Regions from separate parts of the Streptomyces sp. NPDC025833 genome, predicted to be linked through region 2. Evidence: riboswitches for the same ligand, from Rfam matches in the RefSeq annotation. Region 2 holds a riboswitch; each other region holds the start of a gene.
The links. A riboswitch is a leader RNA that binds a small molecule or an ion and turns the genes downstream of it on or off. The one in region 2 is predicted to bind cobalamin.
Positions count from the first base shown of each region.

Region 1: it holds a riboswitch for cobalamin, as region 2 does, so the genes downstream of both, ACZ4K2_RS02910 (energy-coupling factor ABC transporter permease) here and ACZ4K2_RS32215 (cobalamin biosynthesis protein) in region 2, are expected to answer to the same signal.
Region 3: it holds a riboswitch for cobalamin, as region 2 does, so the genes downstream of both, ACZ4K2_RS26625 ((2Fe-2S) ferredoxin domain-containing protein) here and ACZ4K2_RS32215 (cobalamin biosynthesis protein) in region 2, are expected to answer to the same signal.
Region 4: it holds a riboswitch for cobalamin, as region 2 does, so the genes downstream of both, ACZ4K2_RS17405 (ribonucleoside-diphosphate reductase subunit alpha) here and ACZ4K2_RS32215 (cobalamin biosynthesis protein) in region 2, are expected to answer to the same signal.

Region 1 covers NZ_JBVHNF010000002.1:44,199-47,594, reverse strand. Annotated here, with positions in the region: gene ACZ4K2_RS02925 (energy-coupling factor ABC transporter ATP-binding protein) at 1-82, opposite strand, end outside; gene cbiQ (cobalt ECF transporter T component CbiQ) at 79-828, opposite strand; gene ACZ4K2_RS02915 (energy-coupling factor ABC transporter substrate-binding protein) at 835-1,215, opposite strand; gene ACZ4K2_RS02910 (energy-coupling factor ABC transporter permease) at 1,212-1,913, opposite strand; cobalamin riboswitch at 1,944-2,127, opposite strand; gene ACZ4K2_RS02905 (hypothetical protein) at 2,257-2,715, opposite strand; gene ACZ4K2_RS02900 (SpoIIE family protein phosphatase) at 2,820-3,396, opposite strand, start outside.
Region 2 covers NZ_JBVHNF010000022.1:84,392-87,787, forward strand. Annotated here, with positions in the region: gene ACZ4K2_RS32210 (cobyric acid synthase) at 1-984, opposite strand, end outside; gene ACZ4K2_RS32215 (cobalamin biosynthesis protein) at 981-1,925, opposite strand; cobalamin riboswitch at 2,026-2,166, opposite strand; gene ACZ4K2_RS32220 (hypothetical protein) at 2,299-2,526, opposite strand; gene ACZ4K2_RS32225 (inorganic phosphate transporter) at 2,564-3,396, opposite strand, start outside.
Region 3 covers NZ_JBVHNF010000015.1:165,328-168,723, forward strand. Annotated here, with positions in the region: gene ACZ4K2_RS26620 (enoyl-CoA hydratase/isomerase family protein) at 1-686, opposite strand, end outside; gene ACZ4K2_RS26625 ((2Fe-2S) ferredoxin domain-containing protein) at 842-1,240, opposite strand; cobalamin riboswitch at 1,302-1,423, opposite strand; gene ACZ4K2_RS26630 (antibiotic biosynthesis monooxygenase family protein) at 1,908-2,246, shown strand; gene ACZ4K2_RS26635 (NAD(P)-dependent oxidoreductase) at 2,243-3,130, shown strand; gene ACZ4K2_RS26640 (amidohydrolase family protein) at 3,127-3,396, shown strand, end outside.
Region 4 covers NZ_JBVHNF010000009.1:74,858-78,253, reverse strand. Annotated here, with positions in the region: gene ACZ4K2_RS17405 (ribonucleoside-diphosphate reductase subunit alpha) at 1-1,267, opposite strand, end outside; cobalamin riboswitch at 1,393-1,529, opposite strand; gene mctP (monocarboxylate uptake permease MctP) at 1,931-3,396, opposite strand, start outside.

The DNA of each region.
Region 1 (3,396 bases), on a different contig from region 2:
AGTCCAGGTCCGCGAAGACGGTGGGCCCGTCCTCGTAGGCGAAGGTCGCTCCCCGCAGGGCGACGAGGGCGTGATCGCTCATGCAAGCGGCCTTTCGAGTACGAGGGTGAGGGCGGCCAGGGCCGCGAGCAGGGCGAGGCTCGCGGTCACGAACCGGGCGGACACGCGGGCGCCGGACGGCAGGACGCGCAGCGTGCCGTCGTAGCCGCGCCCCGCGAGTCCGGCCTGCAGCCGCGCGGCCCGGTCGAAGGCGCGGACGAAGGCGACGGCGCCGAGTCCGGCCAGGGAGCGCCAGGCGGCGGCCCGGGTGGTGTGGCCGAGCCGGGCCGCCTGCGCCTCGCGGATCCGGCGGACCGAGTCCAGGAGGAGGAAGCTCATCCGGTACATCACCATCGCGACGTCCACGACGGGGGCGGGCACACCGGCCCGCAGCAGGCACGGCAGCAGGTCGGACATCGGGGTGGTGAACGCGAACAGCAGGAGCCCCAGGGAGGCGGCCGAGGTGCGCAGCAGCACTTCCCCGGCGCGCACCGGGCCGCCCTCGGCCGGCCCGACGAACGCGCCGGGGCCGCCGATCCGGACCAGCAGGGTCGCCGCTCCGGTCAGGCAGAAGCCCAGCGGCACGCGGTAGGCCCGCCACAGCCGGCGGCCGGGGACCCCGGCGGGGCCCAGGAGCACGCCGAGCGTGGTCACCAGGACGAGGGCCCCGCCGGGCCACGGTGGCAGCAGGACCGCGAGGGCGGTGAGCCCGAGCCCCAGCACGGCCTTGTCCACGGGGTGGCGGCGGCGCCAGCGACTGCCGTACGCCGCCGCGTCGATCGGTAGCACGCCGGGTCAGGTCCGTTCGGCCGGGGAATCACCCGCGGGTGCGGCGGGGTGCCGGGGCTCCTCCGCACCGTGCGCGGCGGCCACGGCCCGCTGTTCGCCCTGGCGCCGCCCTCGGCGCAGTCCGAAGTAGTACGCGAGGACGCCGGCGCCGAGGGCGGCCTGCACCGCGAAGAGCGCCGACTCGATCTCCCCGGACGGGGGTTCGTACAGCGGGGAGAACCACGGCTTGTAGTCCGGCTCGATCTCCGTGATCGCCGTCTGCGCCTCGGTGTCGGCGCCCGTGAAGGGCTCCTTCTTGTGGTCGCCCAGTCCGAGCGCGAGGGGGAGGACCGCCAGCGCGGCCACGGCGAGCAGCAGAAGCGCGTTGATCTTCGTGTTCCGGCTCATCGGGCCACCGCCTCCGTCTTCGTAGCGCTCCGGCGGCCGGGGACCAGTACGCCGAGCCGGGTCAGCTCGCCCTTGCTGGACTGCACCAGCAGCCGCATGACGAGCACCGTGAGCAGGCCCTCGCTGACCGCGAGCGGGATCTGTGTGACGGCGAAGATGGAACCGAACTTGCCCAGCGCGCCGAGGAATCCGCTGCCGGGGTCGGGGAACGCCAGGGCCAGCTGCACGCTGGTGACGCAGTAGGTGGACAGGTCGGCGACGAACGCGCCGCAGAAGACGGTGACCGCCAGGGGCGCGTCGAAGCGCCGGAGCAGCCGGTAGACGGCGTACCCCGCCCAGGGGCCGGCGATCGCCATGGAGAAGACGTTGGCCCCGAGCGTGGTCAGGCCGCCGTGGGCGAGCAACAGGGCCTGGAACAACAGGGTGATGGTGCCCAGCACCGTCATGACCGGTGGGCGGAACAGGATGGCGCCCAGGCCGGTGCCGGTGGGGTGCGAGCAGCTCCCGGTCACCGACGGCAGCTTCAGGGCGGACAGGACGAAGGTGAACGCTCCGGACGCGCCGAGGAGCAGGGTGCTCTCGGGATGCGCCCTGACCTCGCGGCTGAGTGAGCGGACTCCGTGGACGACGAACGGCGCGGACGCGACGCCCCAGGCGACGGCGTGCGCCGGAGGCAGGAAGCCCTCGGCTATGTGCATGGCTCGGCAGACCCTCTCCAGCACCTCGTGGATGGTTGACGCGCCTCGGCCGGTCTCCTGGCTTACGGGTACCACCGTCCAGTGCTCCGCCTTCCCGGGTCCGAGGACCCAGTGGCTGCCCGCGAGGGCCGGAGCCGGACTTCCCGATCACAGTGGCGAGGGCCGCACCGGCATCACACCGAATTTCCCGTTCACCAAGGCACGGTGACAGTAATGCTGCGATCTCGCCGATGGCAAGCGGCGGTCCGCCGGGCAGGGGGGCGCACCACGGCTCACGCCCGTCACCGTGGGATCGCCGCGACGAGCCGGCGCGCGCCCGGAGCGCCCCTGCCGCTCCGCCGCGTCAGCGGTTGTTCGCGTTCGGCCGGGAGGTGGTCTTGCGCGCCGGCCGGTGGATGAGGTCGTCGTCGCCCTCCCGGCGGGGTACGTAGGAGAAGCCCTCCTCGGTGTCGGGGTCGTAGTGCACCACGGCCCCCTGCTCCGCCAGCATCCGCTTCCACGACCTGAGCCGGTCCCGGTCGTTGTCGGTCAGCTCGCGCCCGTCCCGCAGCCGCGCCTCGACGCGGAGCATCGCGACCGGGTACTTCCAGCGGTGCCGCTCCTTGACCTCCCACGGGATCAGGTCGTCGTCGCGGGTGATACGCCGGTCGAGCCCCCGGCGCCGGCGGAAGTTGCCCCACATGGAGGAGACGGTCTCGATGCCGTACTTGCGCCGGTACTCGTCGATCATCCACTGGTACGTCCTGCCTTCCTCGAACCAGCGGATCACCTCCTGCTCGTTCTGGATCTTCCTCTTCGCCATGGGCTCGTCCTGTCGGCTTCCGGTCTCTGTTGATCTTGGAATCCGTCACACTTGCACGCGTGGCGGTGTGCGTCAACCCCGCCGCGGGACGGCGGCGCGCCCGCTCACAGCTTGAGGCTGAACCAGGTCGTCTTCCCCTCGTCGGTCGGCCGCACCCCCCAGTCGTCGGCGAGGGTGCGCACGAGCAGCAGGCCGCGCCCGGACTCCTCGTCCCGCGCCGCGAGACGTGGCTGCGGCAGGTGCAGGCTGCGGTCGCTGACCTCCACGGTGAGATCGGTGTCGGTGCGGCACACGTGGACCCCGAGGGGGCCCTGGGCGTGCTGCACGGCGTTGGTGAGCACCTCGGAGAGCAGCAGGAGCGCGTCGTCCGTCGCCCCCGCGCACCCCCAGGCGCCCAGCGCCTTGTCGAGGAACTCACGGCCAAATGGCACGGACCGCGGGGTCGCGGGCAGCTCGGTGGTGGCCGTGGCGAGCGGAGCCGCGGGGAGCTGGACCAGCAGCAGGGTCACGTCGTCGTGGCCGTCGGCGTCGGGCAGCAGCGCCGACAGGACGTGGTCGGCGGCGGACTCGAGGTCGAGCGCCGCGCTCGGCAGCTCGTCCAGGGTGCTGACGAGCTGGTCGAGCTTGTCCTCGATGTCGGTGCCGGGAGTCTCCACCAGACCGTCGGTGTAGAGCACGAGG
Region 2 (3,396 bases):
GGCCAGCGCGTCGGCCAGCCCGCGCTCCCGCAGCCACCGCAGGGCCCGGACGGTCCCGCGCGTGCCCGGGACGATGACGAGGTCGGCGTCGGCCAGTTCCTCCGGCCGGTCCACGAACCGCACCACGACGCCGGGTTCGGCGGCCAGCGCGTCCACATCGGTGAAGTTGGACATGAGCGGGACCGCGCACACGGCGACCCGCAGCACGTCCGCGCCGACCGGGGGAGCGACGGCGGACTCGCGGACGGCACCGCGCAGCGACAGCCGCAGCCCGTCCTCCTCGTCGATGCCCAGCCCGTGCCGGAAGGGCAGCACCCCGTACGTCCGCCGTCCGGTGAGGTCGCGGAGCATGTCCAGCCCGGGCTCCAGGAGGCCGACGTCGCCCCGGAACTTGTTCACCAGGAAGCCGGCGACCAGCTCCTGGTCCTGCGGCGAGAGCAGGGCGACCGTGCCGAAGAAGGAGGCGAAGACGCCCCCGCGGTCGATGTCGCCGACGACGAGCACCGGCAGCCGCGCCCCCCGGGCCACGCCCATGTTGACGATGTCGGTCCGGCGCAGGTTGATCTCCGCCGGGCTCCCGGCCCCCTCGCAGATCACCGCGTCGTGGGTGCTCCGCAGCTCGGCCAGGCAGTCCAGCACCGTGCCGAGCAGCCGCTGCTGGCGCCCGCCGTGGTAGCCGCGCGCGCTCAGCTCGCCCACCGGCTTGCCCAGCAGCACCACCTGGCTGCTCTGCTCGCCGCCGGGCTTGAGCAGCACCGGGTTCATCAGCGCGGTCGGCTCGGCCCGGCAGGCCTGGGCCTGCATGGCCTGGGCCCGGCCGATCTCGGCGCCCTCGCGCGTGACGAACGAGTTGAGGGACATGTTCTGCGCCTTGAACGGCGCCACCCGCACGCCCTGGCGCACCAGCCAGCGGCAGATGCCGGCGGTCACGACGCTCTTGCCCGCGTCGGAGGTGGTGCCGGCGACGAGGAGACCACCGTTCACTTGCCACGTCCCTTCAGGAGTGCGCGCGCGGCGACCGTGGCGCCGAGGGCGAGCAGGCCGACCCGGCGGGAGAGCCGTACCGCCCGGTCGATGTCGGCGGCCCGGACCGGCCGTCCGGCGGCGCCGTTGAGCACGGGGCGGTGCTCGACCCGGCCGCCGTAGGAGAGCGTTCCGCCGAGCCGGACGCCGAGGGCGCCGGCGAAGGACGCCTCGACGGGGCCGGCGTTGGGGCTGGGGTGCCGGCGGGCGTCGGCCCGCCAGGCGCGCAGGGCGCCGCGCGGACCGGGTCCGGCCGCCGCGGCCAGCAGGGCCGTCAGCCGGGCCCCGGGCCAGCCGGCGACGTCGTCGAGACGGGCGGAGGCCCAGCCGTAGCGCCGGTACCGGGGCGACTTGTGGCCCACCATGGCGTCCAGGGTGTTGACCGCGCGGAAGCCGAGGAGGCCCGGGACCCCGGCCACGGCGCCCCAGACGAGCGCGCCGACCACCGCGTCGGAGGTGTTCTCGGCGACCGACTCGACCACGGCGCGGGCGATCCCGTCGGCGTCCAGCGCCTGCGGGTCCCGGCCGCACAGGTGGGGCAGCCGGGCCCGGGCGGCCTCGACGTCCCCGGCCTCCAGGGCGCGCCCGACGGCGCGGGCCTCCCGGGCGAGGGAGGTGCCGCCGACGACGGCCCAGGTGGCGGCGGCGGTCAGCGCGGCGGACGCGGCGGGGGAGGGGCGTACGGCCCGTACGGCCAGCGCGCCGAGCGCCACGGCGCCGCCGGCGCACACGACGGTGTGCAGGGCGCCCCAGCCGCGGTGGTCGTGCCACAGGGCGCTCTCCACGGCTCCGGCCGCCCGGCCGAAGACGGCGACCGGGTGCCCGCGGCGCGGATCGCCGAGGAGGAGGTCGCCGAGGACGCCGGCGGCGGCACCGTACGCGTATGTGCGATCGGCACCCATCGGCTCAGCCGGCCGTGGGCACAGGAGCGGTCCTGGTACGGGTCCTTCGGCAGCCGGGCATGGCGATCTGTGTCCTCACTCAGGGTGTCCGCGCCCTGGTTCGACGTGAATCGGCGGTGAGAGTTCCTGGCTCCCGGGGGTTCTTCCCCGGTGACAGTGGCGGGACCGCGCCGGATTCGCACCGGCTTCCTCTCTTGCCGCCGTACTTGGCGTGGGCAGTCCACCACGCGTTCCGAACAGCCGTCAACTTGCCGTTGACCTGCGGAGGGAGAGTGTGCCCATCCCCACAGCGCCTGCCTGCGGGCATGCCGGAAGCTCCCCTCCTGGTGGCGGAGGGGAGCTTCGGGGGGTGTCCGGCCGCGGCCGGACCGGGTCAGGGCTTGGCGACGATCAGGTGGATGCCGTACGCCACCGCCGCCGCGCAGGCCGCGAAGCAGACGTAGGCGCCGGTGACGGCGAGGCCGGCCGAGCCGCCCCGGGCCGCGGCCTTCTCGCGCCGGGCCAGGCCGTTGATACCGAGGGTGAACAGGGCCACCAGGCCCACCGTGAACACGAGGCTGACGCCGAAGACGGAGCCGATGGCCGACCAGTCGATCTTCATGGGGCTGCTTCCTTGGTAACCGGGGGAGGGGCCGGGGTCAGACGGTGGCGGCCGGCGGGGCGGGTTCGGCGACCCGGACCGGACCGGCGGTCTGCTGCGGGAAGGCGGGGACCGGGTTCTCGGCGACGGTGCCCGCGGGCGGCGGGATCACGGCGGCGATGGCGGTGGTGACCACACCGGCCGGCTCCGCGTCCTCGGCGACGACGTTCGTGTGGTCGACGACCTCGCGGCGGGAGATCTTCCAGATCGCGGCGCTGGCGGCGACCAGGAAGACGGCGACGGCGGCGGTGCCCCAGTCGCCCAGGTCGGTCACGGACTCGGCGGCGGCGCCGACCAGCGCGGCGGCCGGGAGGGTGAGCAGCCAGGCGACGACCATGCGGGTCGCGGTGGACCAGCGGACCACACCGCCCTTGCGGCCGAGGCCCGCGCCCATCACCGAGCCGGAGACGACGTGGGTGGTGGAGAGGGAGAAGCCGAGGTGCGAGGAGGCCAGGATGGCGGTCGCGGCGCTGGTCTGGGCGGCGAAGCCCTGGCGCGGCTCCAGGTCGGTCAGGCCCGTGCCCATGGTGCGGATGATGCGCCAGCCGCCGATGTAGGTGCCGAGCGCGATGGCCAGACCGGCCGAGAGGATCACCCAGGTGGGAGGGTTGGAACCGGGGGCGAGGGAGCCGCCGGTGACCAGGGCCAGGGTGATGATGCCCATCGTCTTCTGGGCGTCGTTGGTGCCGTGGGCGAGGGAGACCAGGCCGGCGGAGGCGATCTGGCCGACGCGGTAGCCCTTGCGGGTGGCCTCGCCCTCGGCGCCGGCGATGCCGTAGGAGAAGCGGGTGGCCAGCATCGAGGCGAGGCCCGCCACCAGCGGCGCGGCGA
Region 3 (3,396 bases), on a different contig from region 2:
TCGATCCACGCGCGCCCCTCGGCCGGCCGGCCCGCGGGCGGCGGCTGTTCGTGGCGGGCGAGGGCGCCCCGTACCGGCATCCCGGCCAGGTCGTCGACGAGGGCACCGAGGGCCGCGGAGGGCACGTAGTGGTCGGCGAGGCCGCACAGCAGGGCGTCACCGGCGCCGATCTGCGCGCCGGTCAGCGCGAGGTGGGTGCCGAGTTCACCGGGGGCGAGGCCGAGCAGGTGGGTGCCGCCGACGTCGGGGACGAAGCCGATGCCGGTCTCGGGCATGGCGATCCGCGAGCGCTCGGTGACGATCCGGACGCCGCCGTGCGCGGAGACGCCGACCCCGCCGCCCATGACGATGCCGTCCATGACCGCGACGTACGGCTTGGGGTAGCGGGCGATCCGGGCGTTGAGGCGGTACTCGTCGCGCCAGAACGCGGCCGAGGCGGTGCCGTCGCCGTCCCGGGCGTCGTCGTGCACGGCCCGGATGTCGCCGCCCGCGCACAGGCCGCGCTCCCCCGCGCCGGTGAGGACGACGGTCTCCACGGCCGGGTCGTGCTCCCACGCGGTCAGGGCCGCGTCGATCCGGCGGACCATGTCGTGGTTCAGGGCGTTGAGCGCCCTGGGCCGGTTGAGCGTGATGCGGGCGGACCGGCCGGCGGTGTGCAGGAGGACGGGTTCCTCGGTGCCGGTCATCCGCGTGCCTCCGTGAGGGCGCGGGCCACGTTGACGCGCATGATCTCGTTGGTTCCTTCCGGGTTTCGGTGTTCCCGCGAGGGGCGGACGGTCGGTGATCGACGGTCTTCCCGGGGGCGGTGGGGAGGCGTCGGTGTGCTGCCGGGCCCGCCGGGTCAGGTCCCCGCACGGCGGTGCGGCGGGGTGAAGGCGTACAGGTCGAGGATGTCGGGCCGGGGAGCGACGCCGGGGCCGCCCGCGTGCACCCAGGTGATGACGTCCTCGGTCGCGTCCGGGTCGTTGACGAGCCCGAGCCACACCGGCCGCGCACCGGCGGCCCGGCCCGCGGCGGAGGGCTGTACGACGAGGACGTTGGCCTGGTCGCAGACGTCGAGGCACTCGGAGATCCGCACCGGCACCTCCGCCCGCAGGCGCGCGGTCTGTCCGGCGTGGTCGACCCCGGGCACCTTGGGGCTGCCGCAGCAGCAGTCCCGGCACACCACGACCCGGCACGGCGCCGGTCCGCCGCGCCGCCCGCCCCCGCCCGGTTCCTCGTCCGCGATCCGTTCGGCCATGTCGCGCCACTCCCCTCCCGGGGAGATCCGCCCCGGTGTTCCGTGAGGAGGCGACCGCGTGAGTCTCCTGGCTCCCGGGTCGCCGCCCGCCCCGCCTTCCCGCCCCGGCCGGGGGCGGTGGCCTGCCGGAACTCGCTCACCGGTCACAGTGGCGGGACCGCGCCGGATTCTCACCGGCTTCCTCGGACCGCCGTCGCCCTACGTCGCCGACCATCATGTCATCAGCGCCGGTGGGGGCCCGGGGCGCCCCCGGCCGGCCGGTGCCCTACCCCGTGCGCGGGCGCGGCGTGTTCGCCCCGCCCGCCGGCGTCCGGCGCGGTGCGCGGAGGCTCGCACGGGCGCGGATCCGGGCGATGGCCGACGCCCGCGGGGGCCGGCCGGGCGTCGGCTCCGGGGCCGAGGACCGCCTGTGTCCGGCGAGATCCGAAGAGACCCGGCGAAGCCACGGCCATCACTCGAACGGGTCAGCGGAACCCACGCGTCCGGGCCGGACCGGCCGAGTCCGGCCGCCGCTGTCACGGGCCGGGCCGTAACTCACCCGGAACGGCTAATCGCGGAGCGTGCACCCCTTGTGCGCACCGGCCCCTCCCCCATTCGGAGTTGCGGCCGTACGGGCGACATGAGTCCGTGGGAGTCGTGTCCCACCGGATCTCACCCAGGAGGAGACATGGGCACCAACCATCAGTCCGGGACGACGGAAAAGCTGAACGTCGTCTTCGCGGTCCGCGTGATCGAGGGCGGGGAGCAGGGCTTCCTGGAGCTGTACGAGCAACTGCGGAAGTCCGTCTCCGGCACCCCCGGCCACATCGTCGAGCGGCTCGGCGCACCCGCCGACGACTCCCGGCAGTGGGTGATCACCAGCGAATGGGAGTCGGCCGACGCCTTCTTCGCCTGGCAGCAGAGCGAGGAGCACCAGCAGATGGTGGCCCCGCTGCGCGAGTTCGTCGACCAGAGGCAGTCGTTGCGCTTCCGGGTCGTCAAGGAGACGAAGGGGGCGGCGTCGTGACGCGCGCCGACCTCGGTCCCGTCGCCGTGCTCGGCCTCGGTGCCATGGGCGCCGGGCTGGCCCGCCGCCTGCTCGAAGAGGGCATCGGGGTCAGGGTCTGGAACCGCACTCCGGACCGGGCCGCGCCGCTCGTCGAGGCGGGCGCCCACCTCGCCGCCCACCCCGCCGAAGCCGTCGCGGGCACGAAGGCCGTCATCTGCGCGGTGGCCGACGGCGAGGCCCTCGGCTCGGTGCTGCGCGGACCGGACGGAGTGCTGGCCGCGGGCCCGTACCCGGGTGTCCTGCTCTGCGCCAGCACCGTCGCCCCCGAGGAGGTCGTCCAGATGACCGGGGACGTCCCCCAGGTCCTGGACATGGGCATGCTCGGCAACCGCGACCACGCCCGTGACGGGGAGCTGCGCCTCTTCCTCGGCGGCGACGAGACGGCGTTCAAGGCCGCCCGCCCGCTGCTGGAGAACCTGGGCAAGGAAGTCGTCCATCTGGGCGCACTCGGCTCCGGCATGCGGATGAAGCTGCTCCTCAACCTGCTGATGGGCATCGAGGTGCAGGCGCTGGCCGAGGCGACCGAGCTGGCGGGCGCCTGCGGACTCGACCGGCAGCAGGTCCTCAAGACGATCGCGGGCACCGGATTCGCCTCGCCGGTCATGGCGTTCAAGTCCCGGCGCCTGGCCTCGGGCCGCTTCGACGAGCCGGACTTCCGGCTGCGGCTGATGGCGAAAGACCTCATGCTCGCTACCAAGCAGGCGGCGGCAGCCGGCCTGAGCCTGCCGCTGGCGACCGCCGCGGCGGAGACCCACGTCCGCGCCACCGAGCAAGGGCTGGGCGACCAGGACTGTGCCGCCGTCACCCGCGCACTGACACCGAGACCGGGAACCGATACGTGATCATCGACATCCACGGGCACCTGTCCCCGCCGGAAGCGGCCGAGCGCTTCCCCATGCCCCCGAGCCTCACCGACGTCGACGGCATGCTCGCCGCCCGCGCCGAGGCCGGCATCGACCTCACCCTCATCGGCAGTCCCGTCGGAGCGGGCGCGATGGCACGGGTACCGGGCGTCGACAACTACGCCCAGCCCCGCGACCGGCTGCGCCGCTTCCACGACTGGATGTCGGGCCTGATCCGCACGTTCCCCGACCAGTTGCGCGGCTAC
Region 4 (3,396 bases), on a different contig from region 2:
CGGCGGTCTGGTTGGCGGTGCGGTTGGCGGCGTCCTTGAACGTCATCCAGCCGTTGCCGGTCTGCGCCAGGGTGCGCATCATCCGGCCGTACAGCTCCCGGGCCGGCATGGTCTTCCTGGCCAGGCCCGCGGCCTCGGCCCGGCGGTAGGCGGCGTCGAACTCCGCGCCCCACAGGTCGACCAGTTCGGGCACGTCGGCGGGGGAGAACAGCGACCACTGCTCGTCGGCGTTGACCCGGCGCATGAACTCGTCCGGGATCCAGTGCGCCAGGTTCAGGTTGTGCGTGCGGCGGGCGTCCTCGCCGGTGTTGTCCCGCAGCTCCAGGAACTCCTCGATGTCGGAGTGCCAGGTCTCCAGGTAGACCGCGGCGGCACCCTTGCGCCGCCCGCCCTGGTTCACCGCGGCCACGGAGGCGTCCAGGGTCTTGAGGAACGGCACGATGCCGTTGGAGTGCCCGTTCGTCCCCCGGATCAGCGAACCGCGCGAGCGGATGCGGGAGTAGGACAGGCCGATGCCGCCGGCGTGCTTCGACAGCCGTGCGACCTGGTGGTAGCGGTCGTAGATGGAGTCCAGCTCGTCCAGCGGGGAGTCGAGCAGGTAGCAGGACGACATCTGCGGGTGGCGCGTGCCGGAGTTGAACAGCGTGGGGGAGGACGGCAGGTAGTCCAGGCGGCTCATCAGGCCGTACAGGGCCGCGACCTCGTCCACGGACCGGGCGGTGTCGTCCTCGGCCAGGCCGCTCGCCACGCGCAGCATGAAGTGCTGGGGCGTCTCGATCACCTTGCGGGTGATCGGGTGGCGCAGCAGGTAGCGGCTGTGCAGGGTACGCAGGCCGAAGTAGCCGAACCGGTCGTCGGCCGCGCCGTCGACGAGCGCGTCGAGTCGCCGGGCGTGCAGCCGGACGAACTCCGCGGTGCGGTCGGCGACGAGGCCCTCGCGGTGCCCGACCGCGATGGACTCGGTGAAGGACGTGACGCCCTGGGAGGCGGCCTCGTCCCGGATCGCCAGGGTGAGCAGCCGGGCGGCGAGCTTCGAGTAGACGGGGTCCTCGGAGATCAGGCCGGCCGCGGCCTCCGTGGCCAGCTCCCGCAGCTCGGCCTCGTCGGCCCGCGCGGACCGGCCGCGCAGCGCGGCGGCGGCGACCCGGCCGGGGTCGGCGTCGGGCAGATCGGCGGTCAGCTCGGTCAGGGTCCGCAGCAGTGCGGTACCGGGACCGTCGGTCTTCAGTTCGGTGACTGAAGCCGGGTCGGCTGGCGCGATGGTCACGTGGGGCTCTCCCTCGCTCGGCACGGGGACCAGGCGGAGGGCAGGGGGTGACCACGAGCGCGCACGGCGCCGCGTCCACCGGCCCACTCCGCGAGGCCCGGACGTCACAACGCACCCGGACAGGACGAACGGGTGGGCTGCCGGCAGGTCCTCGGACTGGACAGGCGTGCGGATGCACGCGAGTACACCGTTGCGGGACAGTTCCGGATTCGCACCGGATTCCCCTGCGACGACAGCGAGCACGAGCATACATCTAGTGCCGGGCTGTCTCGTCACCCCCAGATGTTGTGTCGTTCCGCTCCCGGAGGCAGCCGTGTGCCCGGACGGCGCGTGGCCGGGCCGCGCCGTCCGGGCACGGTCCGGCCCGGGCGCACACCGGAGTGGAGGCGCTCACGGCGTGCGTGACGGCACCCTCCCGGCCGCCGCCGCCCCCGGCCCTCTTGGCGGCCCGCCGACGCCACAGCGGGCCCGGGGGAGCCCTGACTGAGGGCTGAGGGCTGAGGGCTGAGGGCTGAGGGCTGAGAGCTGTGGCTGGTGGTGGCTGAGGGCTGGGTGCAGGAGGCGGGGGCGGGTATGGCGACGGGTACAGGTACGCGTACGGGTACGGCGACGGGCCGCCGGATGTCCTCCGACGGCCCGTCGCCCGGTGGTCGTCCGGTGTGCCTAGTGGCCGGCGCCCGCGGTGGCGGGCGGCAGTTCCAGCTGGACCCCGGCGTCACCGGCGTCCGCCGTGTAGTCCTCCGGCGTGGTCTCGTCGATGCCGTCGGGGGCCTTCACGGCCTTCAGGACGAAGGTCAGGACCACGGTGACGAGGACGTTCAGGACGAACGCCGTCAGGCCGATGTAGCCGATCTCGTCGATGCCGGGGATCTCCTTGGCACTGCCGCCGAAGTGCTTCTGCGTCGGGGAGGCGACCCCGTACGCCGCGGCCGTGCCGTAGACCATGCCGACCGCCCAGCCGGCCAGCAGCGCCCAGCGGTGGAACCAGCGGGTGAACAGGCCGCCGACCAGGGCCGGGAAGGTCTGCAGGATCCAGATGCCGCCCAGCAGCTGGAAGTTGATGGCGACGGTCTTGTCCATGGTGAGCACGAAGACCAGGGCGCCCACCTTCACCAGCAGCGACACCAGCTTGGAGACCTTGGTCTCCTGCTCGGTCGTCGCGTCCGGCTTGATGAAGTCCTTGTAGATGTTGCGGGTGAAGAGGTTGGCCGCGGCGATGGACATGATCGCGGCCGGCACCAGGGCGCCGATGCCGATCGCGGCGAACGCCACGCCCGCGAACCAGTCCGGGAACATGTCCTCGAAGAGCTGCGGAATGGCGAGCTGCCCGTTGCTCACCTTCACCCCGGCCGCGATCGCCATGAACCCCAGCAGCGCCAGCAGGCCCAGCATCAGGGAGTACAGCGGCAGGATCGTGGTGTTGCGGCGGATCACCTCACGGCTCTTGGACGACAGGGTCGCGGTGATCGAGTGCGGGTACATGAACAGCGCCAGCGCGGAGCCGAGCGCCAGCGTGGCGTACGTCCACTGGCCGGTCTCCGGCGGGGCGAGCGCGCCACGCGGCTTGCCGGTGGCCGGGTTGACCTGGCTGAACGCGTCGGACGCCTTGGCGAAGACGTCGTCGAAGCCGCCCAGCTTGATCGGGATGTAGATGATCGCCACCACGATGACGATGTAGATCAGGGCGTCCTTGACGAACGCGATCAGCGCGGGCGCGCGCAGACCGGAGGAGTACGTGTAGGCGGCCAGCACACCGAAGGCGATGAGCAACGGCAGGTCCTTCACGAACCAGTTGGTGTTCTCACCGCCGCCGACGCCCATCACGTCCAGCACCGCCTGGATGCCGACGAGCTGGAGCGCGATGTACGGCATCGTCGCGAGGATGCCGGTCACCGCGACCGCCAGCGACAGGCCCTTCGAGCCGAACCGGCCGCGCACGAAGTCGGAGGTGGTGACGTACCCGTGGCGGTGCGAGACCGACCAGAGGCGGGGCAGGAAGGTGAAGATCAGCGGGTACACCAGGATCGTGTACGGCACCGCGAAGAAGCCCGCCGCGCCCGCCGCGTAGATCGCCGCGGGTACGGCGACGAAGGTGTACGCCGTGTACAGGTCGCCGCCGAGCAGGAACC